3 regions of the Streptosporangium sp. NPDC005286 genome follow, and region 3 is predicted to be linked to each of the others. Evidence: predicted binding sites of a transcription regulator. Region 3 holds the regulator's gene; each other region holds the start of a gene.
What was found. The regulator HrcA, encoded in region 3, represses chaperone genes, less so after heat shock. The targets are predictions, from matches to a motif close to TTGGCACTCTCNNNNNGAGAGTGCCAA.
Positions count from the first base shown of each region.

Region 1 (9,604 bases), on a different contig from region 3:
TCCATATCGGGCGGTCAGCCGGTCAGCAGTTTTCTGGCGATCCTGAGCTGCTCGGCGATCTGGTCGGACTCGCCCCCCTCGTGGCCGTTGAAGGCCCACACCCGGATGCCCTTGTCGCCAGCGTAGTGGTTGTAGGCGGCGAAGACCGTGGAGGCGGGGGTGATGCCGTCGCGCAGGCCGACGGAGAAGAGCGCGGGCGTGGTGTTGCGGGCGGCGAAGTTCATGCCGTCGAAGTGGTCGAGGGTGGCGAAGACCTGGTCGACCCGGTGGCGGTTGGACTTGAGGAACCGGCCGAGTTCGGCGTAGGGGTCCTCGTCGGTGATCTCGGCGGCCCGGCGGATGTGCGACATGAACGGCACGTCGATGAAGGCGAACAACAGGCCGGGTACCAGCGCGCTCACCGCCATCGCGAGGCCGCCGCCCTGGCTGCCGCCGGAGACGACGATGCGCGAGGCGTCCACCAGCGGGTGCGCGCGGGCGGCCTCGACCGCCCTGACCCCGTCGGTGTAGAGGCGCCGGAAGTAGTAGTCGTCGGGGTCGGACACGCCCTGGGTGAGCTTGCCGCTGCTCTGCGCCCCGGTGCCTCCCACCGGGTCGGGTGTGTCGCCGGGCCGCCAGCCGCCGCCCTGCCCGCGGGAGTCCATGACGAGGACCGCCCATCCGGCCGCGGGCCAGGTGAGCCAGTCGTGCGGCAGACCCCGGCCGCCGTTGTAGCCGATGTACTGCACCACACACGGCAGCGGCTCCTCGGCCGAGGCGGGCAGCAGCAGCCAGCCCTTGATCTCCTGACCGCCGAAGCCCGCGTAGCCGACGTCGAAGCAGCGGACCAGGGCCAGGTCCGTCTCCACCTCGGTGAAGACGGCGTTCAGGTCGTGCTCGCGGGTCTCGGCAAGCGTCCTCGCCCAGAAGGCGTCGAACCCGCCGGGTTCCCGGCGCTCGGGCCGGTACTGCCTGAGCTGGTCGAGGGGCATGTCGACGAACAAGAGACCTCCCGGGGGCGGAACGCGCTCCGACGCCCTGGGCGCCGGCCGATCACTACCGTAGGCCGTCGCGGTGCCCGGAGGTAGTACGCGGTTCCAGCTGGTGAAAACGTACCAATTCGATGATCCGCCCAGTGGCGTTGACGTGGCGTTGATGCTGCTCGCACCTGCCACTCAGCCTCTCATCGCTACTAAAACGTTTTAAGCAGCCTGCTTCGCGAACCGGCGGAACCGGCATCTGGAGCGCTACGGCCCTGGCCCGGCCGCCGAGGTCCCGCCGGCGAGGTGACGGCGGGACCTCACCCGGTCAGGTCAGGTGGGCGCGGATCTGGCGGATGTGCTCCGGCGTGGTGCGGCAGCAGCCGCCGACGAAGGCGGAACCCGCCGCGTTCCACCCGGCCGCCGCCTCGCCGAACTCCACCGGGTCGGCCAGCCCGAGCCAGCGGTGGTTCGCCGAGTCCCAGACCTCGCCGGAGTTGGGGTAGACCATGGTGGGCTTGCCCTTGATCTGGGAGATCAGGTTGAGCACGTGGCGCGGTGCCGTGCAGTTGACGCCGATCGCGATCACCTGGGGGTTGCCGGCGAACAGGCGGGCCGCGGTCCGCAGCGGGGTGCCGTCGTTGATGTGCTCGCCGTCGCGGCAGGAGAAGCTCACCCACGCCCGCATCCCCGGCGTCTCGGCCAGCAGCCGCCGGAGTGCCCTCGCCTCGGGGTAGGAGGGGATGGTCTCGCAGGCCAGCAGGTCGGCCTCGCTGTCGGCCAGGATGTGCCAGCGGTCGCGGTGCCAGTCGGTCAGGCCGTCCTCGTCGAGGTCGTACTTTCCGGTGTACTCGGCGCCGTTGGCCAGGTAGGCGCCGTACGGCCCGACGCTGGCGGCCACGGTGCCGGAGCCGTGGGTGTCCCTGGCCTGGGCGGCGAGGTGCACGGAGAGCAGGATCAGATCCTCGGCCTCGGCGGCGCTCAGTCCCCGCCGCAGGAACGCCGGTATGCTCGCCTGATAACTCGCCGTTATCGCCACCTCGGCACCGGCGGTGAAGTAGTCGAGATGCGCCTGCCGGATCACGGAGGGGTTCTCCAGCAGGAGCTTCGCCGACCAGAGGTCGTCTCGCAGGTCCGCGCCCAGCTCCTCCAAATGGGTGGCCAGGCCGCCGTCCAGAATCACCATTCCGCTACTTTATGTGGAGCCGCGAGGCCGGGGAGCCCGCTGTCCCGTACCGGCCCCGCCGGGCCATGCCCGCAATGCCGGGAGTCGCGGACCCGGGTGTCCCGCGCCGGAGAACGCCACGGGCGACGGAACTCGGCGGACACCTTCTCCGGGCCCGGTCGTCCGGTGGTCCGTCCGGGCCCGGAGGAGATCATCGCTTCCAGAACGGGCGGCGCCCGCCGGTGCCCACCAGGGCCTCCAGCACCTCCACGGCCCGCTGCCACAGGGCGTCCACGTCCCCACCGGCCCGCAGCTCCTCGGCCAGGGCCGCCAGCTCCGGGTGGCCGCCGAGGTAGACCACCAGGGCCGCGAGGCGGCTTCCCAGGTCCTCCAGCACGCGCAGCCGTTCGGCGGCGGGCAGGGACGCCGCGGCGCGCAGCCGCTTCAGCTCCTCGGCGAGCAGCTCCCTCGGCGGCTGCTGCGGGCTGCCCTGCGGCTCGGGGGCCGGTGCCGGGCGGGGCAGCATCCGGGCGCGGTCGTCGAAGCCGCCGGCCGCCGCCTCCTGCGGCAGGCCGCCGCCGATCGCGCTCGCCGCGAACTTCGGCATGGCGCCGGGAGCGGCTATCCCGGGCGGTCCCATGGGCGGGCTCGGGGCCGCGCTCGCGTCGGCGGCCATCGAGGTCAGCATCATCGGCGCCGCCGCGACGACGGGGCTCTCCCAGCCGCTGGGCAGCTCCACCGGCTGGATCACCCGGTGCCCGGGACCGCCCTCGGCGACCACCTGCGTGTCGACCGCGACGAAGGCGGTGAACCGGCAGAGCACCCCGTACCTGAGCGAGGTCTCCACGATCTCGGCCTCCAGCGACCGGTCGCCGATCGCGTAGCGGTCCTCCAGGGTCCGCAGCCGCCCCCGCGCCCAGATCGCCCGTAGCGCCGGGGTGTCCACCGTCGTCGAGGCGACCCGCCGCTCCCACGGCAGGCCCGCGGCGTCCAGGCCCCGTACGGTCAGCGCCCCGGTGGCGGCGCCCCGGTAGCGGCCGAGGACGGTGAGCGGGACGCCGGGGTAGATCGAGCCGACGTGGCCGACCGTCTCGGTGATCAGGTCGAGCCCGTCGGAGTGTAGGGCCAGGTCGGTGACCAGCGGGGCGCCGATCCTGCGGTGGATGTGCTCCATCGCCTCGTCAAGCCGGTCCTCGGACTCGACCAGCTCGCACCGGCCCCCGCCCAGCCCGGCGAGCCTGCCCAGGAACCCGGCGTTGACCGCCCTGTCGATGCCGACCGTGTGCACCCGCACACCGGCCAGCCGGGATCCGGTCCGCTTCAGGATCTGGTCCTCGTTGCCCACCTGCCCGTCGGTGACCAGCACCAGCACCCGGTCCCTGGCGGAGTCGGCGAGCAGCGCGGCGGCCTGCTCAAGCGGGGCCAGCATCTCGGTGCCGCCGCGCGCCTCCAGCCTGGCCAGATGCTCCACGGCCCGGTAGCGGTTGCGGTCGGACGCCGTACAGAGCCCCTCGCCGAGCCCGTCCGGCTGCTCCACGACGGTGTCGAAGGAGAGCACCGCGAACCGGTCGCGCGAGGTGAGCGTGTCGACGATGCGGGCGGCGGCGCGCCGGGCGGCCACCATCTTCCAGCCGGTCATGCTGCCCGAGCGGTCGAGCACCAGCACCACGTCCTTGGCCCTCGCTCCGGCGGGTGCCGCCTCGGGGACGACGGTCAGCGTGAACGTGCCCTCGCCGTTCTCGTCGTCGGGGGCCAGCGCCAGGGAGGTGGAGGCGCCTGTGGCCAGACGCAGGATGAAGTCGCGGTCCAGCCGCTCGCCCGGCTGGAGGCGGATCGTGCCGCCCTCCTGGAGAACCACGTGCAGGCTGGAGCGGATCTCGCGCAACTCCAGCCCCGCCGGGTCGACGGAGACGGCCAGCGAGAGCCGTACCGGGTTGGGGAAGCCGGGCAGCAGCACCGGCGGGGTGATCCGGGAGGCGTCGGGGACCGCGTCGGTGTCCGGGGTCCACCCGTCGCCCGCCCGCTCGCCGTCCAGCGGGGTGCCGGGGATGTAGCGGGGGGCGACGACCAGCGGGAAGCGGAAGGTGGCCGCGCCGTCCTCGTACGGGAGCGGCTGGTTCAGCGTGAGATGGACGGTGACCCGCTCGCCGGGCACGATGTTGCCGACCCTGATGGTGAAGACGTCGGGGCGGTCCTCCTCGGCGATCGCGGCCCGCTTGCCCTGGGCGATCGCCTGGTCGTAGTCGGCCCTGGCCTGGCCGCGCTCCTTGAGCACGCCCTCGATGACCCGCCCGTCGGCCTCCATCCTGAAGGCGGTCACGGCGGCGCGGTCGGGCAGCGGGAAGACGTACGTCGCCTCCAGTGCCACGTCGTGCGGGTTGTGGAAGCCCTGGACCACCTCGATGTCGGCCAGCAGGCCGGTCACGGCGGCGGTCACGTCCACGCTCTCCAGCGGCAGGTTGCCGCGCTCGGTGGTGAGCGTCCCCAGCCCGGCGTCCGGGACGGGCGAGCACTCCTCCGGCGACAGTGTTGCGATCGAGGTAATCATGGTTGCGTTCCTTCCGGAGGTGTGAGGCCGCGTTCGCGCAGGAGCGACAGGAGCTCCCGCGACGCGGCGGCGATCTCGGCGAGGTCGTCGGGTGAGGGGGTGCGTCCGCCGCCGCCGTCGAGCAGCAGCGTCACGCCGTCCGTCAGGCGTACGCCGTGCACGATCACGGCGGGTGGCCGGGTTTCCACGGCCGGATGGGGGGCCACTGCGGGTACGCCCGCCCGGGGCGTGGGCCGGTGGGACGGGGCCGAGCCGTGCGCGGCCTGATCGGGTGAGGCTTGGCCGGAGGGTGCCGGGTGGGACGCGGCCTGGCCGGGTGGAAGCGTGGCCCCGCCGGACGAGGCCGGAAGGGGCGGGGTGCTGGAGGGGGCAGGTTTCGGTGGTGGCGCGGGTTTCTGCGGTGGTGTGAGGCCGGTCTCCGCCGGGACCGAGGACGGCTCGGCCCAGAAGCGCGGGCGTGCCGTCCTGGGGGAGATCGTCTCGATGGCGTGCTCCGGCGACCGCTCGGGGATGCGGGCGATCGACTCCAGGGTCTGGTCGGTGGCTCCGGTCAGCTCGGCCTGGATCTCGGCGATGGTCCGGCCGTCGGCCTGGCGCCGCTTGACCGCGATGAGCTGGAGCAGGTGGCGCCTGCCGTACAGGGCCACCCGGCCGCGTCGGGCCAGGGGGGGATCGAGTAGGCCGATCGTGGCGTACCACCGGATGAGCCGCTCGTTGGGCACGTCCCTGACCCGCCCGTTGAGCTGGGCGGTGGGGGCCAGCGCCGCGGACGCCCGCTCAGCCAGTTCACCGATGGTCCATTCCATATGTCGATAGTGACACTGTCATCATGACACTGTCAATGTAAGAGGCTGGATAGGGATGCGGATAGATGGGTACGGACATTCCGTAGCAAACGGGAAACCGAGCTCGAAACAGGGGGAAAATTCCATGTCCTCGATCACCAGTCCACTCAAGCCAGAAGACAAGAAGGTCGTCGGCCAGGCGCTCCAGGGCGCGCTCATCGACCTGCTCGACCTGTCGCTCCTGACCAAGCAGGCCCACTGGAACGTGATCGGCCATAACTTCCGCACACTGCACCTGCAACTCGACAAGATCGTCTCGTCTGCCAGGAAGCACGCGGACACCGTCGCCGAGCGCGCGGTGGCCGTCGGATGCAACCCCGACGGCCGGTCCACCACGGTCGCGAACCACACCGAGGTGCCGCAGCTGGAGGCGGGTTACATCAACGACGGCAAGGTCGTCGCCGCCATGACGGACATTCTCGGGTCCATCATCCGCCGGATGCGCGAGCGGATCGCCACCACCGAGAAGCCCGACCTGGTGACCCAGGACCTCCTGATCGAGATCACTCAGGACCTGGAGAAGCACCACTGGATGATCGAGGCCCAGCGCTAGATCGTCTATGCTAAGGCGCCCCGGCCTTCAAGGGCCGGGGCGCCTTCCGCTGGTGGCGGGGCGAAGGCGCGCCAGGTCGTGGCCACTTCCTCACGGAGCGGGCCGCGTCCGGGCGCGTCTGGACGGCCATGAGCCTGGCCCCGTCGGGAAAGGCCGCGGATCTTGGATCGTTCGTTCCAGGGACGACTGTCAGGCGGGCGGAAGTAAGCAATCAAGATAAATCGGCCATGCCGTTTGGTGGATTCGCGAGGGACCGTTTGTCCTCTTCCTAGCTGACAGAGCATCAACCTCTTGGGTGACGCCCGCCCGCAGGGCGCGGGCCTACGTTCGTCTGACCACTTGCCGGGCAAACGTACAAGGGGAGACAGGTAGATGTCGGTATGTCAGGGGTCGACGCCGGTTCGGGCGGCTTTCACAAGGATGATCCCCATAGCCCCCCAGCAGCGAATGAACCGGCGATGAAGGACCGGCGACCGGGCTGTTCCTCAGCGGAGCGCCAGGCGGGCAAGGAACCCATCGCCGGGGACCGCCACGTCGAGATCGGCGGAGATGGCCGCACGCGAGGTCTCGCGAGTGCGTACGAGTCGGCTTCATGAGTAGGCGCGATCTGATCGGCGACACCCGCCCGCTGCCGGACATCACCTGGGCGGACGTCTTCCAGCGGTGCGCTCGGCGCACGCCGGATCTGACCGCGTTGGTCGCGGACGGCCGCTCCTGGACCTTCCAGGAGCTCGACACTTGGGCCAACCGGCTGGCCCACCTGCTCCGGGCGCCCGGCCCCGGCGCCACGGGTTCCGGCCCGGCCTCGGCTTCCGGTGCCGGTCCAGGTTTCGGCGTCGCGCCCGGTACCGCGGTCGCGTGCGCGATGACCAGATCGGTGCTCGCCGTCATCGTGCCGCTGGCTGTGTCGAAGGCCGGATGCGTGTACGTCCCGGTCGCTGTCGACGCGCCCGCGACCCGGCTTGGGGCGATCCTGGAGGACGCTCGCCCGGGGCTGCTCCTGACTGACGCGCCGGAGCTCACGATCTCGCTGCCGCCCGGGACCCGTCGGGTGGACCTGCCCCGGGACCGGTGGCAGGCCGACCTGTGTGTCCATGACCCCGCGCCGCCCGCGCCGTCGCCCGCGAGCTCGGCCGCCTATGTCATCTACACCTCCGGCTCCACGGGACGGCCGAAGGGCGTCGTCGTCGCCGACCACAGCCTGGTCAATCTCTACTACGAGCTGGAGGCCCGCTACTTTGGGCGCGGCGACCGCCACCGGGTCGCGTACGGCCTGCCGCTCGTGTTCGACGCGTCGTGGAACCCGCTGCTGTGGATGGCGGGCGGGCACGAGCTGCATCTGGTCCCGGACGACGTGCGCAAGGACCCAGAGGGCTATGTCCGGTTCATCCGGGAGCGGAGACTGACCGTGGTGGAGGCCGTTCCCACGCTCGTCGAGGCCATGGTGAAGGCGGGGCTGCTCGTCCCCGGGACACGGCCGGAGCTGCTGCTGATGGGCGGGGAGGCGATCAGCGGAACGCTGTGGTCCCGGCTGTCCCGGGTGGACGGGATGACGGCCGTCAACCTGTACGGTCCCACCGAGTGCACGGTGTTCGCCACCGCCTGCCGGTTGGACGAGCACGACTCCCCGGTCATCGGGCGGCCGATCGCGAACATCCGGGCCCGCCTCGTCGGCGAGGACGGCGAGTCCGTCCCGGAGGGAGAGCCGGGCGAGCTCCAGATCAGCGGGGCCTGCGTGGCGACCGGCTACCTGAACCAGGCAGGGCTCACCGCGGAGCGGTTCCCAGAGGAGGGCCGCGAACGGTGGTACCGGACCGGAGACCTCTGCCGGCTGCTCCCCGGTGGTCTTCTGGAGTTCCTCGGCCGCCTGGACGATCAGGTCAAGATCCGTGGACACCGGGTCGAGCCGGGCGAGGTCGAGCGGTTCCTGCTGGCCCAGCCGGGAGTGCGGCAGGCGGCCGTCGTCCCCGAGGGGCCCGAAGGCGCCCTCCGCCTCGCCGCCTACGTCGTTCTCACGGACACGGACGCGCGGGGGACCATGGCCGAGACGCTGCGGGCGGAGCTGCCCGACTACCTGGTGCCCGCCACGATCACCGTGCTGGACGCCTTGCCGTTGAACGCGAACGGCAAGGTCGACCGCTCCGTCCTCCGGCGAGTGGAGACCACGTCCTCGGTACCGCCGCGCACGCCGGTCGAGGAGCTGATCGCGGCGGTCTGGTGCGAGGTGCTCCCAGTGGAGCGGGCCGACATCCGCGACAACTTCTTCGACGCCGGAGGCGACAGCCTCCTGGCGGCCGAACTCGCCGCCCGGCTGCGGGCGGCCGGAATCCACTGCACGATCCGCGACGTGCTGCGGTTCCCCACGATCCCCCAGCTCGCCACCCTTGCCCACATCACATCCGGCATCCGGCCCAACGTCCCGGAAGAGGCTTCATGACCGACGACTTTGACGTCATCGTCGTGGGGGGTGGACCCGGTGGATCCACGGCCGCGTCGTTGATCGCGCTCGATGGGCACCGAGTCCTGCTTCTGGAGAAGGAGACTTTCCCCCGCTACCAGATCGGTGAGTCCCTGCTGCCCTCCACGGTTCACGGCATCTGCGCGATGCTGGGCGTGCGAGACGAGATCCTGCGGGCGGGTTTCACACCAAAACGCGGCGGCACCTTCAAGTGGGGGGCCAACCCGGAGCCCTGGACGTTCTCGTTCGCGCTGTCCCGGCGGATGGCGGGCCCGACCTCCTACGCCCTTCAGGTCGAGCGGACGAGGTTCGACACGATCCTGCTCCAGAACGCGGTACGGCTCGGCGTGGACGTGCGGCAGGAACACCGCGTGACCGGCGTGCTGCGCGACGGCGACGGCAGGGTCTGCGGCGTCCGTTACGTGGACCCCGAGGGCACCGCCCGCGAGGCCACCGCCGGGTTCGTCGTCGACGCCTCCGGCTCCGGTAGCAGGCTTCACGACGAGGTGGGCGGGAAGCGGGAGTACTCCCCGTTCTTCCGTAACCTCGCGCTGTTCGGCTACTTCGAGAACGGCCGCAGGATGCCACCGCCCAACTCCGGCAACATCCTCTGCGTCGCGTTCGACAGCGGCTGGTTCTGGTACATCCCGCTCAGCGAAACGCTGACCAGCGTCGGCGCGGTGGTGAGGCGAGAGGCGGCGGACAGGGTACAGGGCGATCCGGAGGCGGCGCTGGCCGCGCTGATCGACGAATGCCCGTTGATCAAGAGCTATCTGAGCGGAGCCAAGCGGTCGTCCTCGAAGCCGTACGACGAGCTGCGGGTGCGTAAGGACTACTCCTACGACCGGACCGCGTTGTGGTCGCCGGGGCTGGTACTGGTCGGCGACGCCGCCTGCTTCATCGACCCCGTCTTCTCCTCGGGCGTGCACCTGTCGACGTACAGCGCGATGCTGGCGGCCCGGTCCGTCAACAGCGTGCTCGCCGGGACCCTGGACGAGGAGCGTTGCTTCCGCGAGTTCGAGGACCGCTACCGGCACGAGTTCGCACTGTTCCGCGACTTCCTGGTGGCGTTCTAC
Region 1 is NZ_JBEXGU010000008.1:38,850-48,453, forward strand. It holds gene ABZU75_RS05155 (acetylxylan esterase) at 15-983, opposite strand; gene mmuM (homocysteine S-methyltransferase) at 1,288-2,145, opposite strand; gene ABZU75_RS05165 (VIT domain-containing protein) at 2,336-4,672, opposite strand; gene ABZU75_RS05170 (MerR family transcriptional regulator) at 4,669-5,478, opposite strand; gene ABZU75_RS05175 (DNA starvation/stationary phase protection protein) at 5,603-6,070, shown strand; gene ABZU75_RS05180 (amino acid adenylation domain-containing protein) at 6,663-8,507, shown strand; gene ABZU75_RS05185 (tryptophan 7-halogenase) at 8,504-9,604, shown strand, end outside.
Region 1: the regulator HrcA is predicted to act here: its motif matches at 5,488-5,514, upstream of ABZU75_RS05175 (DNA starvation/stationary phase protection protein).

Region 2 (9,604 bases), on a different contig from region 3:
GTCCCTGGTGGGGCGGAGCAGTGCCTCGGCCAGGGCCAGCATGGTCTCCTCCAGGGCGCCCAGCCGGCGGGTGAGGTCCGCGTGCGCGGGCTCCACGGTCTCGCTCAGGGCGTCGGAGAGCTGGTCGCGGTCGGGCTGGGCGCGGAGCATCTCGGTCAGCGGTGCCAGCGCGGCCTCGGCCCGGATGACGCGCTCGTCCAGGGAGTCGAAGCGCTCGCGCTGCTCGTCGGTCTGGGCGCCGATGAGCGCGCTGACGCCGATACCGACGCCGAGGACGGAGGGCAGCGCCTCAAGGCGCTCGTCCAGGCTCTCCAGGCGCTCACCGGACTTCTCCGCCCGGCCGTCCAGGGTGGACAGGCGGGAGTCGATGACGTCCATCCGGCCGGTGAGGCGGCCCTCGATGTCGTCGAGGCGCTCGTCGAGGGTGTCGAAACGGCCACCCGCCGCCATGCGATGGCCGTTCAGCCGGTCGACGCGGCTCTCCACGGCGGCGGCGCGCTCGTCGATCCTGGGCACCACCAGATCGACCCCGGCCCCCACCCGCTCGACCCTGCCGTTGACCTGCTCGACGGCGGCGAGCACCCGGTCGGCGGCCGTGCCGACCGCCTGCTGGACGCTCGCGGACAGGCCGAGCATCCCCGCCTCGATGCGCCCGGCGCGCTGGGAGAGGTCGGCCAGCGCCCTGTCCAGGCGGCCGAACCGGTGCGCCGCGATGCCCATGTCGGCCTGGAGCCGGCCGAGGTGCTCGGCCAGCTGCCGCACCTGCTCGTCGATGCCCTGGGTGCCGTCGGAGATCGCCCGGAGGCGGGTGAGCGCCTCGTCCACGCTCTCGCCCACGGTGCCGAGATCGGTCCACAGGCTCGGCAGCTCGCCGAGGGGGGTGACCCGGTCGCGGACGGCGTCGACCCGCCTGCCGAAGGACTCGACCCGCTCGCCGACGGCGTCGACATGGTCGCGGACCGCCTCGACGTGCTGGGCCAGGCCCTCGGCCCAGGAGGGCGGGCGGGCGGCGATGTCGTCCAGGCGCCCGTTGACGGACTCGAGCGTGCCGTTCAGCCCGCCGATCTCGCGCTCCCTGACCTCGCGCAGCAGCCACTCCATGCCCTCCAGGCGCTGCCGGATCTCGTCGAGCACGGCACCCTGGGTCCGCTGCTCGTAGACGTGGTCCTGGGCCGCCCGGGCGAGGAGCTCACGCATCCGGTCGGAGATGGCGGTCTGGCTGCCCGCCTGGAGCAGGGCGTGGTCAGAGTGATCCACCGAGAGCTCCTTCGCTCGCCGACGCTCAGCCGCGCGGTTGGATTGGGTCGGTTCTGCCGATGAATGGGATGAAATCGGAGGCGAGAGAGAACTCCCGCCCGGCAACCTTAGCCTCTGGATCAAGGTTTTCCAGGGGCGAGGTTAAAAGACAGGAATTGTCGGCTTGCTGGAATAATCGACCATTTTGGCTGGTCAGCTGGGGCTGCATATGAAAGCAAATGGCCTGTCACCTATTCGGGTGAGAATGACCGTCGCGGATTCACCTCCGGGCAGCCGGAGGTCTTTCCTGAGACGGTCGACATCCACCGCGGAGCCACGTTTCTTGATCGTCACATTGCCGGCCCCGCGCTCGCGGAGCGCCGCCCGCAGCCGCTTGAGCGAGAACGGCAGCGTCTCGTGGACCTCGTACCGCGACGCCCACGGCGTCGGCGCCGCGACGTCGCCGGTGATGTAGGCGATCTGCGGGTCGAGCAGGCGCCCGCCGACCGACGCGGCGATCTCGGCGACCAGGTGGGCGCGGATCGCCGCGCCGTCAGGCTCGTAGATGTAGCGGCCCGCCGGGCCGGTGCCGGGATCGCCGAGGGTGGGGTCGGGCGTCATCGTGGCGCCCGACGGCAGGATCGTGGCCCTGCGTGCCGTCTCGCCCGCCAGTGTGCCGCACCAGATCACGGCCTCCTTGACGTCGCCCCGGTAGGAGACCCATTCGGCCTCCGCCCCGGCGGGGACGAACTCGTACGGGATCCCGGGGGCGACCTTCAGGCAGGCGGCCCCGGCCCTGGCCACCATCTCCAGTACGGCGGGCCAGGCGGGCGAGTAGGCCATCGGGTCGAAGGTCCTGCCCCGCGCGGTACGGCGCGCGGGGTCGGCGAACAGGACGTCGAAGGCGGCCGGGTCCAGGGTGGAGGCGTCGGCGGCGCGGACCGAGACCCGGTCGCCGAAGCCCAGGGCGGCGGCGTTGGCCGCCGCGATCGCGGCGGTGAGCGGATCGGCGTCGACCGCCTCGACGACGCATCCGGCCCTGGCCAGGGCGAGGAGGTCTCCGCCGATACCGCAGCAGACGTCGGCGACCCGGGAACCCGCGGGGACGCGTCGCGCCCGGTGGTCGGCCACCTCGCGGCGGGTGGCCTGCTCCAGGCCGGGCCGGGTGAAGTACATGAGATCGGCGTCGGCGCCGAACTTCTCCCTCGCGCGCAGCCTGAGTTCGGCCTGGGTGAGCGCCGCCGAGGTCAGGTCCGCGTCGTAGATCTTTCTTAACCTTGTCACCGCCGCCACCGGGTCGTCGCCGATGGCCTCGGCCGCCGCGCCCAGCGCCTCCTGGCCGCGCGGGGTCAGGAGTTCGCGGAATGCGTCGAGATTCACACCACCCGACGCTACCGCCTTCACCGTGGGGCTTCGCGAGGGGCTTCCACCTGGTTTGACGTTCGCCCGAAGCGCAGACGGGCGCTCCGTGTTGACTGTCAAGCCCTCCTTGCATACTGTTCCGTATTGGCACTCTCCCGGTGAGAGTGCCAAATACATGCGACGAGGCAGGTCTGACACCCGCGACGGCAGACCGCTGGTCGCCTCTTCTAGATCATTCAAATCTGAAGGGGAGGTCCGACGTGACGACCGCCACCAAGGTTCCCGTTAAGCCGCTTGGCGACCGCATTGTGGTCCAGCCGCTTGAGGCCGAGCAGACCACCGCTTCCGGTCTGGTCATCCCGGACACCGCCAAGGAGAAGCCGCAGGAGGGCAAGGTCCTCGCGGTGGGTCCGGGCAACTGGGACGACGAGGGCGAGAAGCGGATTCCGCTCGACGTCAAGGAGGGCGACGTGGTCCTCTACAGCAAGTACGGCGGCACCGAGGTGAAGTACAACGGCGAGGAGTACCTCGTGCTCTCCGCCCGTGACGTGCTCGCCATCATCGAGAAGTAGTTCTCGCTTCACAAAGATGACGTATCGAGCCCCGGGTCGCGAGAGCGCCCGGGGCTTTGATGCGCCGACGTACTTATAGAGAGGACTGTCATGCCGAAGATCCTGTCGTTCGAGGAGGACGCGCGCCGAGCTCTCGAGCGCGGCGTGAACGCTCTCGCGGACGCGGTCAAGGTGACGCTGGGCCCGCGTGGCCGCAATGTCGTCATCGACAAGAAGTTCGGTGCGCCGACCATCACCAACGACGGTGTCACCATCGCCCGCGAGGTCGAGCTTGAGGCGCCGTACGAGAACCTTGGCGCGCAGCTGGCCAAGGAAGTGGCGACCAAGACCAACGACGTCGCCGGTGACGGCACCACCACCGCGACCGTCCTGGCCCAGGCCATGGTCCGCGAGGGCCTGCGCAACGTGGCCGCCGGTGCCCAGCCGCTCTCCCTCAAGCGCGGCATCGACATCGCGGCCAAGACCGTCAGCGACAGGCTGATCGAGTCGGCCCGCCCGGTCGAGGACAAGAAGGAGATCGCGAATGTGGCGACGATCTCCGCGCAGGACGCCAAGATCGGCGAGCTGATCGCCGAGGCGTTCGACAAGGTGGGCAAGGACGGTGTCATCACCGTCGAAGAGTCCAACAGCATGGGCCTGGAGCTCGAGTTCACCGAGGGTCTCCAGTTCGACAAGGGCTACCTGTCGCCCTACATGGTGACCGACCAGGAGCGCATGGAGGCGGTCCTGGAGGACCCCTACATCCTGATCACCCAGAACAAGATCTCCTCTGTCGCCGACTTCCTGCCGCTGCTCGAGAAGATCGCGCAGACGAAGAGGGCCCTGCTGGTCATCGCCGAGGACGTCGAGGGCGAGGCCCTCGCGGTTCTCGTCACGAACAAGATCCGTGGCACCTTCACCTCCGTCGCCGTCAAGGCGCCGGGCTTCGGTGACCGCCGCAAGGCCATGCTGCAGGACATCGCCATCCTCACCGGTGGCCAGGTGGTCAGCGAGGAGATCGGCCTCAAGCTGGAGCACGTCGGCCTGGAGGTGCTGGGCACCGCCCGGCGCGTCGTCATCACCAAGGACTCCACCACCGTCGTCGACGGTGCCGGCGAGGCCTCGGCGATCGCCGACCGGGTCAAGGAGATCAAGCTCGCCATCGAGCAGTCCGACTCCGACTGGGACCGTGAGAAGCTCCAGGAGCGTCTCGCCAAGCTCTCCGGCGGTGTCTGCGTGCTGAAGGTCGGCGCGGCCACCGAGGTGGAGCTGAAGGAGAAGAAGCACCGCCTGGAGGACGCCATCTCGGCGACCCGGGCGGCGATCGAGGAGGGCATCGTCTCCGGCGGTGGCTCCGCGCTCGTGCACGTCTCCAAGGTCCTCGACGACCTGGGCCTGACCGGCGACGAGGCGACCGGTGTCGCCATCGTCCGCAAGGCGCTCGTCGAGCCGGCCCGCTGGATCGCGGAGAACGCCGGCCTCGAAGGCTACGTGGTGACCTTCAAGGTCGCCGACCTGCCCGTCGGCCACGGCCTCAACGCCGCCACCGGCGAGTACGGCGACCTGATCGCCCAGGGTGTCATCGACCCGGTCAAGGTCACCCGCTCGGCCGTCCAGAACGCGGCCTCCATCGCCGGCATGCTGCTGACGACCGAGGCGCTCGTGGTGGACAAGCCCGAGGAGGAGGCTCCGGCCGCCGCCGGTCAGGGCCACGGCCACGGCCACGGTCACTGATCTCACCGGTTCCGAACGGCTCGCGTCTCCCCGGAGGCGCGAGCCGTTCGCGTTTTGCGGTAAACCAAATGTGCCCGCACCGCGTCATGGCGCGTCACTCGTAAGGGCAAACGCGGTTCCTCCGAATAGTCGATGTATTTGGCAATCGAATGAAATATTTGCACATAGCGTAGTCGTCGTGGTCACTGTGTGATTACGCACCGTTATCGCCGCCTCAATGTGACCAATCCGTAGCCGTTTGCCATGACGACAGGCACTATCAGGGCGGGCATCATGCCTAACGTGACCGAGGGATGCGTCGCCGACGCCAAAAATGGGGTGAGGCTTGCGACGAGGTCCGAAGGGGGCGTCCATAGGGACGATCTCAAGGATCTGACGAGCCTCGCCGTTCAGGGGGATCGCACCGCGATCGAATCTCTGATCGCGCAACTGCGGCCGATGGTCGTCCGTTATTGCCGTGGTCGTCTGGGCCGGGTTTCCGGTCAGTATCACATCGCGGACGACGTGGCCCAGGAAGTATGTATCGCGGTGCTGTCCGCGCTGCCCCGTTACCGTGACATGGGGCGCCCGTTCGCGTCCTTCGTCTTCGGCATCGCGTCGCACAAGGTGGCCGACGCGCTGCGCAGCTCCGTACGGTCCGCCGTGCCCACCCAGGACCTTCCTGACGGGCCCGACGAGGGGCCGGGGCCCGAGGAGACCGTGGTGCGCTACATCGAGGCCGAACACGCACGACGGCTGCTGTCGAGGCTGCCGGACAACCAGCGCGAGCTTCTCATGCTCCGAGTGGTGTCGGGCCTTTCCGCCGAGGAGACCGGTAATGTACTCGGCATGTCACCAGGTGCGGTCCGGGTCGCCCAGCACAGGGCGCTGGCCCGGCTACGAGCGATGGCGGAGCTGGAGTCGATAGCTTGACCGCCGAGCTGTCGAGCAGGGGCCGCGAGCGAAAGCCCGAACCGCGGGACGGGGCTCGCGACGACCCGGAGCGAGAACGATCATGACAACGGTTCACCCGCGACGTCCGGCTCGAAGATACGGGCCGGACGAGGATCCGGCCGTGGCCGAGACCGACGCCCTGGTGGAGGCGCTCTCGCGCAGGACGCCCGTCTCCACGTCGGACGCCGCGGTCGCCCTGCTGGCCGCCTTGATCGACGACGTGGATCAGCGGTGTTCCCCGGCGTCGATCACGCAGTCCGGCTGATCCCGGGCGTGTTCACGGCTCACGGTGGGCGGACCGGGGTAACCGGCGACGTGGATCAGTGGTGTTCCTCGGTGTCGATCACACCGTCCACGTAGCCTCGGGCGTACTCCCAGCTCACATAGTCGGTGGGGTTGGGCTGGTAGGCGGGCTCGTGCACCTGGGGCTGGCCGTTTTCGATCATCTGGCGCAGGTTGCCGCGCAGCAACTCCCAGTCGAAGTAGTGCTGCTCCCCGCATTCGGGACAGTCGAGCACCAGGCCGAGCACGCCCTGGGGCTCCAGCAGTGAGCGGAAAACCTCCACGTCGGCGAGGTCGGTCATGGCCTCGTCGCGCTCGTCCGTGGTCAACGGCTCGGGATCGTCGGGATCGCCCAGCGCCGCCGCCGGGTCGTCGGGGTCATCCGCGAACGGGTCGCGAGGGACATCGTCGAGCACGATCCCACCTTATGGCCTGGATGTGATAAACAGACCCCGAACCGGCACGAGTATGACGGTCCGGGGCGGTACGGGCAGGCGACCGCGGTGGCCGGGAGGTCCTGGAAGCGGGAACCTGAAGATCTCCGGCCCGTACCGGAAACCCGGCTGCTTACCAGTATGCGACTCCGGTGGGAGATCCGGGCCTCTGGCTTTTCCCCCGGGTCCACCAGGTTTGGCGCCAGACTCTAAACTGTGACCCGGGGGTCGGCGCCTTTCCCCTTCATGAGAGCGCCGTGGCAGGAGGGTTGCAGATGGCCAAGTTCACCGATCGGGGGCTCACGTTCGACGACGTGCTGCTGGTGCCCGCGTATTCGGACCTGCAACCCGGGGAGGCCGAGACCACCACGCGGCTGTCGCGGGGCATCACCCTGCGGATCCCGCTGATCTCCGCGGCGATGGACACGGTGACCGAGGCCCGCATGGCGGTGGCGATGGCGCGCCAGGGCGGCATCGGCGTCCTGCACCGCAACCTGTCGATCGAGGACCAGGCCCAGCAGGCCGACCTCGTCAAGCGCTCCGAGGCCGGGATGGTCACCAACCCGGTCACCTGCTCTCCCGACGAGACGCTCGCCGATGTCGAGCGACTCTGCGCCACCTACCGGATCTCCGGCGTGCCGGTGACCGACGCGAGCGGCGTGCTCGTCGGCATCGTCACCAACCGTGACATGCGCTTCGAGAGCGACCACAGCCGTCCGGTGCGCGAGGTCATGACCCCGATGCCGCTGGTCACCGCGCCGGTCGGGGTCTCCACCGACGACGCGTTCGACCTGCTCAGGAAGAACAAGATCGAGAAGCTCCCGCTGGTCGACGCCGGGGGGCGGCTGCGCGGGCTCATCACCGTCAAGGACTTCACCAAGAGCGAGAAGTACCCGCTCTCGACCAAGGACGCCAACGGCCGGCTCGTCGTGGGGGCGGCCGTCGGCGTCGGCGGTGACGCGGAGAAGCGGGCGAGCGCGCTGATCGAGGCCGGGGTCGACGTGATCGTGGTGGACGTCGCGCACGGCCACTCCAAGGGCCTCGCCGACATGATCGCCAAGATCAAGGCCAACAGCAGGGTCGACGTGATCGGTGGCAACATCGCCACCCGTGCGGGTGCCCAGATGCTGGTCGACGCGGGGGTCGACGCGGTCAAGGTCGGTGTCGGGCCCGGCTCCATCTGCACCACCCGGGTGGTCGCCGGCGTCGGTGCCCCGCAGGTGACGGCCATCCACGAGGCGTCCCTCGCCGCGGGCCCGGCAGGGGTTCCGGTGATCGGCGACGGCGGCCTGCAGTATTCGGGTGACATCGTCAAGGCCATCGCGGCCGGGGCCGACTCGGTCATGCTCGGATCGCTCCTGGCGGGCTGCGAGGAGTCCCCGGGCGAATTGATCTTCATCAACGGCAAGCAGTTCAAGTCGTACCGGGGGATGGGCTCGCTCGGCGCGGTCCGCAACCGTGAGCGCGGCGGCGCCTCGTTCAGCAAGGACCGCTACGCCCAGGCCGATGTCGGCGCCGAGGACAAGTTCATCCCCGAGGGCATCGAGGGGCAGGTCCCCTACCGCGGCCCGGTCGCCGCGGTGGCCCACCAGCTCGTCGGCGGCCTGCGCCAGGGCATGTGGTATTCCGGATGCCGCACGATCCCCGAGATGCACGTACGGTGCGAGCTGATGCCGATCACGTCGGCGGGCCTCAAGGAGAGCCACCCGCACGACATCCAGATGACGGTCGAGGCCCCCAACTACCACGGTCGCTAGAGCGGCGCGTACCGCGCACGCGTGAAAACGTGGCGTGCGCCATGCACGCCACGGAACGGAAAAGACAGACATATGACTCAGGTGGAGATCGGCCGCGGCAAGAACGGCCGTCGTGCCTACGCGCTCGACGATATCGGCATCGTTCCGTCCCGTCGTACCCGCGACCCGGAGGAGGTCTCGATCGCCTGGCAGATCGACGCCTACCGCTTCGAGCTGCCCGTCGTGGTGAGCCCGATGGACAGCGTGGTCTCGCCGAAGACCGCCATCGAGGTCGGCAGGCTCGGCGGTCTCGCCGTGCTCGACCTCGAAGGGCTGTGGACCCGGTACGAGGACCCGATGCCGCTGCTGCAGGAGGTGGCCGAGCTCAAGGGAGAGCCCGCCACCAGGCGGCTGCAGGAGATCTACAACGCGCCGATCAAGGAAGAGCTGATCGGCCGCCGCATCGAGGAGATCCGCGCGGCCGGGGTGGCCACGGCGGTCCGGCTCTCCCCGCAGCGCACGGTCCAGTACCACAAGGCGGTCATCGACGCGGGCGTGGACATCTTCGTGATCCGCGGCACCACGGTCTCCGCCGAGCACGTCTCCGGCAGGGCCGAGCCGCTCAACCTCAAGCAGTTCATCTACGAGCTCGACGTCCCCGTGGTCGTCGGGGGGTGCGCCACCTACACCGCGGCGCTGCACCTGATGCGGACCGGCGCGGCCGGGGTGCTCGTCGGCTTCGGCGGCGGCGCCTCGCACACCACCCGCACGGTGCTGGGCGTGGCGGTGCCGATGGCCACCGCGATCTCCGACGTGGCCGCCGCCCGCCGCGACTACATGGACGAGTCCGGCGGCCGTTACGTCCACGTCATCGCCGACGGCGGCATGGGCACCTCCGGCGACATCGCCAAGGCGATCGCGGTGGGCGCGGACGCGGTCATGGTCGGCTCGCCGCTGGCGAGGGCCGTCGAGGCCCCCGGCCAGGGCTTCCACTGGGGGTCGGAGGCGCAGCACCCCGAGCTGCCCAGGGGCAAGCGGGTCGAGTTCGGCACGATCGGCACGCTGGAGCAGATCCTGCACGGCCCCTCCTCGGTGGCCGACGGTTCGATGAACCTGATGGGCGCGCTCAGGCGCACGATGGCCACCGCCGGATACTCCGACCTCAAGGAGTTCCAGCGGGTCGAGGTGGTCGTCGCCCCGCAGGCCGGCTGAGATCTCGCGCGAACGCCCGGCCCGGTGGCCGGGCGTTCGCCGTTTCTCAGGTGTCACCGGTCGCCGAGATGATCTCCTTCCCGCGGCCGAGGCCGGGGGACCGCACCCGGCCTGCCGGGCAGAT
Region 2 is NZ_JBEXGU010000019.1:63,437-73,040, forward strand. It holds gene ABZU75_RS10335 (hypothetical protein) at 1-1,257, opposite strand, end outside; gene ABZU75_RS10340 (class I SAM-dependent methyltransferase) at 1,450-2,616, opposite strand; gene groES (co-chaperone GroES) at 2,859-3,170, shown strand; gene groL (chaperonin GroEL) at 3,261-4,883, shown strand; gene ABZU75_RS10355 (sigma-70 family RNA polymerase sigma factor) at 5,157-5,795, shown strand; gene ABZU75_RS10360 (hypothetical protein) at 5,938-6,081, shown strand; gene ABZU75_RS10365 (DUF5319 family protein) at 6,137-6,514, opposite strand; gene guaB (IMP dehydrogenase) at 6,808-8,289, shown strand; gene ABZU75_RS10375 (GuaB3 family IMP dehydrogenase-related protein) at 8,362-9,480, shown strand.
Region 2: the regulator HrcA is predicted to act here: its motif matches at 2,743-2,769, upstream of groES (co-chaperone GroES).

Region 3 (9,604 bases):
TGCAGAACCGACATGGTCTCCTCGTCGACGACCAGGATCGACAGCTCGGCGAGCGGGTTGATGCCCATCCGCTCCAGCACATGCCCGGCCAGCGAGACGATGAGCCCCTCGTCGATCTCGACGCCGGACTCGTTGTTGACCTCGACGCTCACAGGTCCCCCCCTGCTTCCCCCGTGCCGCGCGACCCGCTCCGGAATCGTTCCGCGCTCATGTCCTCTCCCGAGGACGCTGCTTGACCATGCCCTTGATCTGCTGCGGCGCGCGTTGGCGCTGCGTCTCGTCATAGCGCCCGTACGCGTCCACGATGTCGCCCACCAGCTTGTGGCGCACCACGTCGTCGCTGGTCAGACGGCTGAAGTGGATGTCAGAGATGCCTTCGAGGATGTCCTGGACGACCCGCAGACCGCTCTGCGTGCCGTTCGGCAGGTCGACCTGGGTGACGTCGCCGGTGACGACGATCTTCGAGTTGAACCCCAGCCGGGTCAGGAACATCTTCATCTGCTCCGGCGAGGTGTTCTGCGCCTCGTCCAGGATGATGTAGGCGTCGTTGAGCGTGCGGCCCCGCATGTAGGCGAGGGGGGCCACCTCGATCGTGCCCGCGGCCATCAGCCGGGGGATCGACTCGGGATCGAGCATGTCGTGCAGCGCGTCGTAGAGCGGGCGCAGGTAAGGGTCGATCTTCTCGTAGAGCGTTCCCGGCAGGAAGCCCAGCCGCTCGCCCGCCTCGACCGCGGGGCGGGTGAGGATGATCCGGTTGACCTTCTTCTCCTGGAGGGCCTTCACGGCCTTCGCCATCGCGAGGTAGGTCTTGCCCGTGCCGGCCGGGCCGATGCCGAAGACGACGGTGAACTTGTCGATCGCGTCGACGTACCGCTTCTGGTTCACGGTCTTCGGGCGGATGGTCCGGCCCCGCGAGGAGATGATGTCCAGCGAGAGCACCTCGGCGGGACGGTCGGAGGTCATCCGCAACATGGCGATGCTGCGCTCGACCGCGTCGACCGTGAGCTGCGCGCCTCCGCGGACGAGTTCGGACATCTCCTCGAAGAGCCGCACCACGGTGCTGCTCTCCTCCGGGCTGCCGGTGACGGTGATCTCGTTGCCCCGGACGTGGATGTCGGCGCGAAAGGCGCCCTCGATGACGCGCAACAGCTCATCGCGCGAGCCCAGCAGGCTGACCATCGACTGATCGTCCGGAATCACCACCTTTGCCTGAGTCCGGCTGGAACCCCTGGACCTCGGCGACGTTCTGCTGGAATCGTTTGTCTCGGACATGAGCTGGCCCTACGGCCTGTTCGCCTCCAGATATAGGCGTGGAACTTCAACGCCATCGTATCCGTGATCGCCAGGATCGCGCTTGCCGGTTTTCAGCCGGGCGGCCACTTCAGCCCGCGCCCCCCGATCACGTGTCCATGCACGTGGAAGACGGTCTGACCGGCCTCGGGTCCGGTGTTGAACACCAGCCGGTAGCCCGATTCCGCGACTCCCTCCTGACTGGCGACCGCGTGCGCGGTCTTGAGCACGTCGTCGGCCAGCCCCTGGTCGGCGGCCGCCAGCGCCGCGGCGTCCCGATGGTGCTCCCTGGGGACCACCAGCACATGGGTCGGCGCCTGGGGGTTGACGTCACGGAAGGCCAGCGTGCGATCGGTCTCATAGACGATCTCCGCGGGGATCTCCCCGGCCACGATCTTGCAGAACAGGCAGTCGGCTTCGCTCACCATGCAGGCACCTTATCGCCGAGGACGTTGTGAATCGGTGATGGTTCCCGCCAGCAAACAAAGATCCGCCCGGATATGGTGGTTGTGCAAAACTTCAACCAAGACAGCCTTTGCGCACAGCACCATATGGCCGCCTGGCGAGGACACGACTGGGTCATGCCCCTTAATGAACCGGAAGAGCGTAAACCCTCTGGGAAGGCCGAGCGTCCCACTGATGTGACCACCGAGACCCTCGTGGCAGACAGATCGCTCGGGGCGGCGCCCGTCGGGTGGGATGCCGACATGGCCGTTACCGCGCTCTACAGCGCGCACTATCGGTCTCTTGTCCGTCTCGCCGTACTCCTCGTTCGCGACATGGCGACCGCGGAGGAGGTCGTGCAGGACGCGTTCGTCGCCATCCATGGCGCCTGGCGTCGCCTGCGCGACACCGACAAGGCACTGGCCTACCTGCGACAGTCGGTCGTGAACCGATCACGTTCGGTGCTTCGGCACCGGGCGGTCGTCGAGAAGTACGCGCCCAAGGGCATGCCCGACGCGCCGAGCGCCGAGAACGGGGCGATCGGCGAGTTCGAGCGCTCCGCCGTCATCGAGGCGCTCCGCGGGCTGCCCGCGCGCCAGCGGGAGGCCCTGGTCCTGCGCTACTACGGAGACCTGTCCGAGGCGCAGATCGCCCACGCGATGGGCATCAGCAAAGGCGCGGTCAAGAGCCACACCGCTCGCGGCATGGCCGCCCTACGAACCTCACTGGAGCAACTGTCATGACCGACTCCCCGGATGAGTACGGCGAGCTGCTCCGCCGTGCGCTCAGCGCGGAGGCGAACTCGGTCGTTCCCTCCCCTGACGGGCTGGAGATAATTCGCGCCCGTATCGAGCGACGTGGGCTCCGCTGGCTGACGTGGTGGCGGACCGGAGCCTCCGTCGCCGGTGCGCTCCTCGTCGCGGCGACCATCGTCATGGTGGTCCCCCAGTTCCGCGAACAGGTGATCCCCCAGGTGAGCACCGGCACGGTCAACTTCACCGAGTCCACTCCCCCGCCGGACGGATCAGCCACCTCAAGGCCCCCGGCTCCGTCCCAGCCGTCGTCCGGCCCCGCCCAGCCCCCCGCCGTCGGCAAGTCGGAGGCGGGCAACGGCACGCTCCCGCCGACGCCCACGCCGTCCAGGAGCACGACGCCCAGCACGAGGCCGACCTCCAAGGCGACCCCGGCACCGCCGGCTCCCAGGCCGACGCCGACGCCCACCTGCCCCACCCCCCTCGACGAACCGCCGGTCGACCCCAGCGGGATCTCCAAGCAGTGCGAGGAGGCCGAGGCGACCCCCGCGCCGACGAAGACGAGACCGCCGGCTCCCTCGGAGAGCCCGTGCTCGGCCAATGAGTGCGGGCCATCCGATGACGCGTCGCCCCCGATGCCGACGGAGGCGAGCATCCCCGCGCCGACCCCGGTCAGCAGCTAGACCCTGTCCGGCGGATCCCGGCGTGCCGAGGATCGGTCAGACGGCCTCTCCCGAGGCGGAGGAGTCCCGCGGGGCGAAGGAGGGAGCCGCGGCGTGCCACGGTGCCCGACGCGGTAGGCGGAAGGCACCGGGCGCGGGGCTCAGGACCGCCGGCCGGGGATCACCAGCGGCCGCTGCGTGCCTGGAGCACCGCCGCCGCGACGACCCCGGCCGTCGAGGTACGCAGCACCGTCGGCCCGAGCAGCGCCGGCACCGCCTTGGCCTCGCGGAAGACGGCGATCTCCTCCTGCGACACCCCGCCCTCCGGGCCGACCACCACGACGATGTCGCCGCCCGCGGGGAGCGGCAGGCCGGACAGCGGGGAGGCGGCCTCCTCGTGCAGCACGACGCCGAGCGCCGCCGCCGACAGCAGGGCGGCGACCCCGGCGGTGGAGGCGAGCTCGGTCACCTCGGGCAGGCGGAAGCGACGTGACTGCTTGCCCGCCTCACGCGCCGTGGAGCGCCAGCGGGCCAGCGCCTTGGCCGCGCGCTCGCCCTTCCACTGGGTGACACACCTGGCCGCGGCCCAGGGGACGATCACGTCCACCCCCGCCTCGGTCATCATCTCCACGGCCAGCTCGCCCCGATCGCCCTTGGGCAGCCCCTGGACCACGACCAGACGCGGGGACGGCACGGGCACCTCGTGACGGCGCAGTACCTGGACCCGGAGCGAATCCTTGCCCGCCTCGATCACCACGCACTCGGCGACGGAGCCCGCCCCGTCCGTCAGGTCAAGCCGCTCCCCGGCCCGCAGCCGCCGTACGGCCGCCGCGTGGCGCCCTTCGGGGCCGCCGAAGACGAACTCCGGCCTGGCCAGGTCGGCGGGTTCGGCCAGGAAGACCGGAACGGTCATGAGCCGTCGGGGCGTGAGCGGGAGCGGTCCGGGTCAGCGGCCATTGAAGGCGTCCCGCAGCCGGGAGAAGAAACTCTGCTGCCCGGGGGCGAACTTGCCGGGCGGGCGCTCCTCGCCGCGGAGCTTGGCGAGCTCCCTCAGCAGCTCCTCCTGTGCCGTATCGAGACGGGAGGGGGTCTCCACGTTCACATGGATCAGCAGATCGCCGCGGCCGGTCTCGTTCAGGCGCTGCACACCGCGGCCGTAGAGCGGGATCGTCTGCCCCGACTGCGTACCGGGACGGATGTCCAGCTCCTCGGCTCCGTCGAGCGTCTCCATGGTCAGGATGGTGCCGAGCGCGGCCGCGGTCATCGGGATCTGCACCGTGCAGTGCAGGTCGTCGCCGCGCCGCTCGAAGATCTCGTGGGGGCGCTCGACGATCTCCAGGAACAGGTCGCCGGGCGGGCCGCCACCTGGGCCGATCTCACCCTCTCCGGCGAGCTGGATGTGGGTGCCGTCCTCCACCCCGGCCGGGATGCGGACCTTGATGGTCCGCCGGGTACGGACCCGGCCGTCGCCGGAGCACTCCTGGCAGGGGTGGCGGATGATCGACCCGAAGCCGCCGCACTGGGGACAGGGCCGTGAGGTCATGACCTGGCCGAGGAAGGAGCGGGTGACCTGGGAGACCTCGCCCCGGCCATGACACATGTCACAGGTGTCGGGGTGGGTGCCTGCGGCGGCGCCCGAACCCGTGCAGACCTCGCAGACCACCGCGGTGTCGACGACCAGCTCACGGGTCGTGCCGAAGCCCGACTCGCGCAGGTCGAGCTCGACCCGGATGGTGGCGTTGCGTCCGCGACGGGCACGCGAGCGGGGGCCGCGACCGCCGCCGCCACCGGCCGCGCCGAAGAAGGCGTCCATGATGTCGCTGAACGGGAAACCGGCACCGAAGCCTCCGGCCCCCGCACCGCCCGAGGCGAACGGGTCGGCCCCCATGTCGTACATCTGCCGCTTGCTGGAGTCGGACAGGACCTCGTAGGCCTGGGTGATCTCCTTGAAGCGCTCCTGAGTCTCGGGGTCGGGGTTGACGTCAGGATGCAGTTCGCGCGCCAGACGTCGGTACGCCTTCTTGATCTCTTCCGCACTGGCGTCACGGCGCACCCCGAGGGTGCCGTAGTAGTCGCTCTTAGCCACTTTTCGTTGACCTCTTATGATGCAGCCAGGATCTGGCTGACGTAGCGTGCCACCGCGCGCACCGCGCCCATCGTGACCGGATAGTCCATCCGCGTTGGGCCCAGCACACCTAGCCGGGCCAGTTGCTTGTCCCCAGAACCGTATCCGGCGGCGACGATCGACGTGCCCTGGAGTCCGGTGTAGGGGTTCTCCGAGCCGATCCGCACGGTCAGCGCCGACAGGTCGGAGGTCTCACCGAGCAGTCGCATGAGCACGACCTGCTCTTCCAGCGCCTCCAGCACATCGCGGAGCCCGACCGTGAAGTCGGCTCCCGCGAGGTTGGCGGCCCCGGCAAAAACGATCTTTTCATCGTGCCTGTCCACCAGGGACTCCAGCAGCACGGACAGGATCGTGGCCGCGAGCGGCCGGTCCTCGGCGGGCAGCCGCTCCGGCAGGTCGGCGACCTTGTCGGGAACGCCGGTGAGCCCGCAGCCGTCGAGGGAGGTGTTGAGGACCGCTCGCAGATGGGCCACCCGCTGCTCGTCCACGACGTCGGGCAGCTCGACCACGCGCTGCTCCACCCGGCCGGTGTTGGTGATGAGCACGAACATCAGCCGGCGCTCGCTCAGCGGCACCAGCTCGACGTGCCGGACCGTCGAGTTGGTCAGCGTCGGGTACTGCACCACGGCGACCTGCCGGGTGAGCTGGGCAAGCAGCCGCACCGTTCGCATGACGACGTCGTCGATGTCCACCGCACCCGCGAGAAAGCTCTCGATGGCCTTGCGCTCCGCGCTCGACAGGGGTTTCACCTGCGAGAGCCGGTCAACGAAGAGCCGGTAGCCCTTGTCCGTGGGCACCCGGCCGGCGCTGGTGTGGGGCTGGGCGATGTAGCCCTGCTCCTCCAGCACCGCCATGTCGTTACGGATCGTCGCCGGGGACACCCCCAGACTGTGCCGATCCGCGAGAGCCTTGGAACCCACCGGCTCGTTGGTGGACACGTAGTCCTCGACGATGGCGCGAAGCACGGCGAGCTTCCGGTCGTCGACCAACGTGGTCACCTCCCTGCCTGCGTTCAGATGGGAAACACGAGGTCTGGCACTCTGTGTTCCCGAGTGCCAAGTGTACGGCCCCCGTGCGGAAGGCGCGATAAGCAAGAGGTGCGGATGATGACGCCAAGCCATTGGCAAGTCAACTGCTATCGCGCTTCAACCGGTTCCCGTCACAATTCGTACATGTCCAATGATTTTGGTTCTTTTCCGGGCGACGCCTCCCGCGGCCCCGGTTACGGCTCCCCCCAGCAGCCGTATGGTCAGCAGCCCCACCAGAACGGCCCCTCCTACGGTTACGCACCTCCCGGCTACGGCGCCCCGCAGAGCCCGCCCCCCACCGGGAAGATCAAGCCCGGTATCGGATGGATCGTCGGGGTATGGCTGCTCGCCCTGGTCAGCATCATCGTCGGCATCGGCGGCTTCGCCGGTGGCGTGCTGGGCGCGGTCACCAGCGCGGCGCCGACGAAGACGTTCGCCCCCGGCGAAAACACGACGGTCACGCTCGACCCGGCCGACAAGCCCGCCATTTATGTCTCCACCAGTGGACCCACCAATTTCGAGTGCACGCTGACCGGCGGCACCGGCACGCCCAGCCTGCAGAAGCCGCTCGTCCAGCAGACCGTGTCGGGCTCCGATGGCGTCGTCTGGGAGATGGGCCTGCAGATCGGCGTGGAGCAGGCAGGCGACTACCAGGTCACCTGTACCGCCGACCCCGTGGAGGGCACCACGTTCGGCGTGGGCCGGGAACTCACCGCCGGATCACTGGTCGGCGGGGTGGTCGCCCTGTTCGCGGTGCCCGGCATCGGGATCCTGCTGGCCATCATCGTGACGATCGTCGTATTGGTGAAGCGGGGCAACGCCCGCAAGCGCAGGGCCGCCGCGTCGGCGGGGCAGTGGGGAGCGCCGGGACCCTACGGCAGGTGACCGTGGCGTTTGCTAGCGTCCCACGTGATCCTTTGCGAGAGACGGTGGGCGGTCGGTGATGTACGAGCGTGACGTTCTGGCGGGAGACTGGCGGCGCCCCCGCAGAGGGGGGATTCCCCAGGTTCCCGCCGAACTCGATCTGGTCGTCGAGGACGCCGACGGCGGCTTCTGCGGCGCCGTGGTGGCCTGCGACAAGGAGGCCGTCACCCTGGAGGACCGCTTCGGCCGCCGGCGGGTCTTCCCACTGGAGCCCGCCGCCTTCCTCCTGGAGGGCAAGGCGGTGACGCTCGTGCGCCCGGCCGCCGCACCACATGGCCCCAGGCGGAGCGCGTCGGGCTCCATCGCGGTGGAGGGCCTGCGGGCCCAGGTGGCCAGGGAGAGCCGGATATACGTGGAGGGCGTGCACGACGCCGCGCTCGTGGAGAAGGTCTGGGGCCACGACCTGAGGGTCGAGGGTGTGGTCGTGGAGTATCTGGAGGGGGTCGATCACCTGCCCGCCATCGTCGAGGAGTTCCGACCGGGCCCTGGCCGCCGCCTGGGTGTGCTCGTCGACCACCTGGTCCCCGGTTCCAAGGAGAGCCGGATCGCCGCGCGGATCTCCTCCCCGCACGTGCTAATCGTCGGGCACCCGTTCGTGGACGTCTGGCAGGCGGTCAAGCCGCACACGCTCAAGATCTCCTCCTGGCCGTCGGTGCCGCGCGGCGTGCCCTGGAAGGAGGGCGTCATCGCCGCGCTGGGCTGGAAGACGGAACCCGGCGACGCGTGGCGCCGCATCCTCGGATCGGTTACGACATATGCCGATCTGGAGCCCGAGCTGCTCGGTCCGGTCGAAGAGCTGATCGACTTCGTCACGGTTCCCGGCGAGGATGGCTAGGCCGTCAACCCAACAGGAGGGGCCATGAGCGAGAACCTTGGGGATTCACCGGGCGAGGACCGGACGGAGCGGCGCATCGGCGATCCTCCGCCCGGCCACACGACGCCGGGCCACACGACACCGGGCCGCACCATGCCGGGCCACACGACACCGGCCCACACGACACCGGGCCGCACCATGCCCGGCCAGAGCGTCCCGCCGCCGGGCCAGGGCCACGGACAACCGGGCCAGGGCTACCCCTCCCCCCCGTACGACCCGAGCGGTTACGGCTACCAGGATGGATACGCCCAGTACGGCGGGTACGGCCGGCCGGTGGGTTACGGCTACCAGGCGCCGCCGGGGACCTACGGCCCGCGGCCCGGCAGTGACGACACCACCATGGCGATGCTCGCCCACCTGCTGGGCCTGCTGACCAGCTTCGTCGGCCCGCTGGTGCTCTACCTCGCCAAGAAGGACGAGTCACCCTACGTGCGGGACCAGGCCGCCGAGGCCCTCAACTTCCAGCTCACGGTGATGATCGCCTATTTCGTCTGCATGGTCCTGGTGTTCGTGCTCATCGGCTTCGTGCTGATGTTCCTCGTCTGGATCGGGTCGATCATCATGATGGTCATCGCCGCGGTGGCGGCCAACCGGGGGGAGAACCACCGCTATCCGATGAGCATCCGCTTCGTCAGCTGACCGGGGCCGGAACTCAGGTGAGGTCGCGGACCAGGGCGTCGGCCAGCAGGCGGCCGCGCAGGGTGAGCACCGCCCGGCCCGCCTTGAACGGCTCCGTCTCCAGCAGGCCGTCGGCCAGCGCGCGGGCGACCACCCGGGGGCGGTCGAGCTCCCCGAGCGGGAAGCCCTGGGCGAGCCGCAGCTCCAGCATCAACCGCTCCACCGCCCTGTCCCCGGCCCCCAGCACCTCTCGCGCCTGGGCGGGCGAGGTGCCCGCGGCCAGTCGCCGGGCGTAGGCGGCGGGGTGCTTGACGTTCCACCAGCGGGTGCCGCCGACGTGGCTGTGCGCCCCCGGACCGACGCCCCACCAGTCTCCGCCGGTCCAGTAGAGCAGGTTGTGCCGGCATCGCCCGGCCTCGGAGGTCGCCCAGTTGGACACCTCGTACCACTCGAACCCCGCCTCGGCCAGCATGGCGTCGGCGATCAGGTAACGGTCGGCGGCCACGTCGTCGTCGGGCATCGGGAGCTCGCCCCGCCTGATCCTGGCGGCCAGCCTCGTCCCGTCCTCGACGATCAGCGAGTACGCGGAGACATGGTCGGGTCCCGCCTCGATCGCCGCGGCCAGCGAAGCGCGCCAGTCGTCGTCGCTCTCCCCCGGCGTGCTGTAGATCAGGTCAAGGTTGACGTGCTCGAACCCCGCCTGCCTCGCCTCCCGTACGGCCCGCGCCGGGCGGCCGGGGGTGTGGCGACGGTCCAGCACCGCGAGCACGTGCTCACGGGCACTCTGCATCCCGAAGCTCATCCGGTTGAACCCACCCTCGCGAAGCTCCGCCAGGTAGGCGGGGTCCACCGACTCGGGGTTGGCCTCGGTGGTCACCTCGGCGCCG
Region 3 is NZ_JBEXGU010000005.1:94,099-103,702, reverse strand. It holds gene ybeY (rRNA maturation RNase YbeY) at 1-152, opposite strand, end outside; gene ABZU75_RS03715 (PhoH family protein) at 208-1,272, opposite strand; gene ABZU75_RS03710 (histidine triad nucleotide-binding protein) at 1,365-1,715, opposite strand; gene ABZU75_RS03705 (SigE family RNA polymerase sigma factor) at 1,998-2,477, shown strand; gene ABZU75_RS03700 (hypothetical protein) at 2,474-3,169, shown strand; gene ABZU75_RS03695 (16S rRNA (uracil(1498)-N(3))-methyltransferase) at 3,330-4,061, opposite strand; gene dnaJ (molecular chaperone DnaJ) at 4,095-5,234, opposite strand; gene hrcA (heat-inducible transcriptional repressor HrcA) at 5,249-6,262, opposite strand; gene ABZU75_RS03680 (hypothetical protein) at 6,446-7,186, shown strand; gene ABZU75_RS03675 (DUF3097 domain-containing protein) at 7,245-8,060, shown strand; gene ABZU75_RS03670 (DUF4870 domain-containing protein) at 8,085-8,738, shown strand; gene hemW (radical SAM family heme chaperone HemW) at 8,752-9,604, opposite strand, start outside.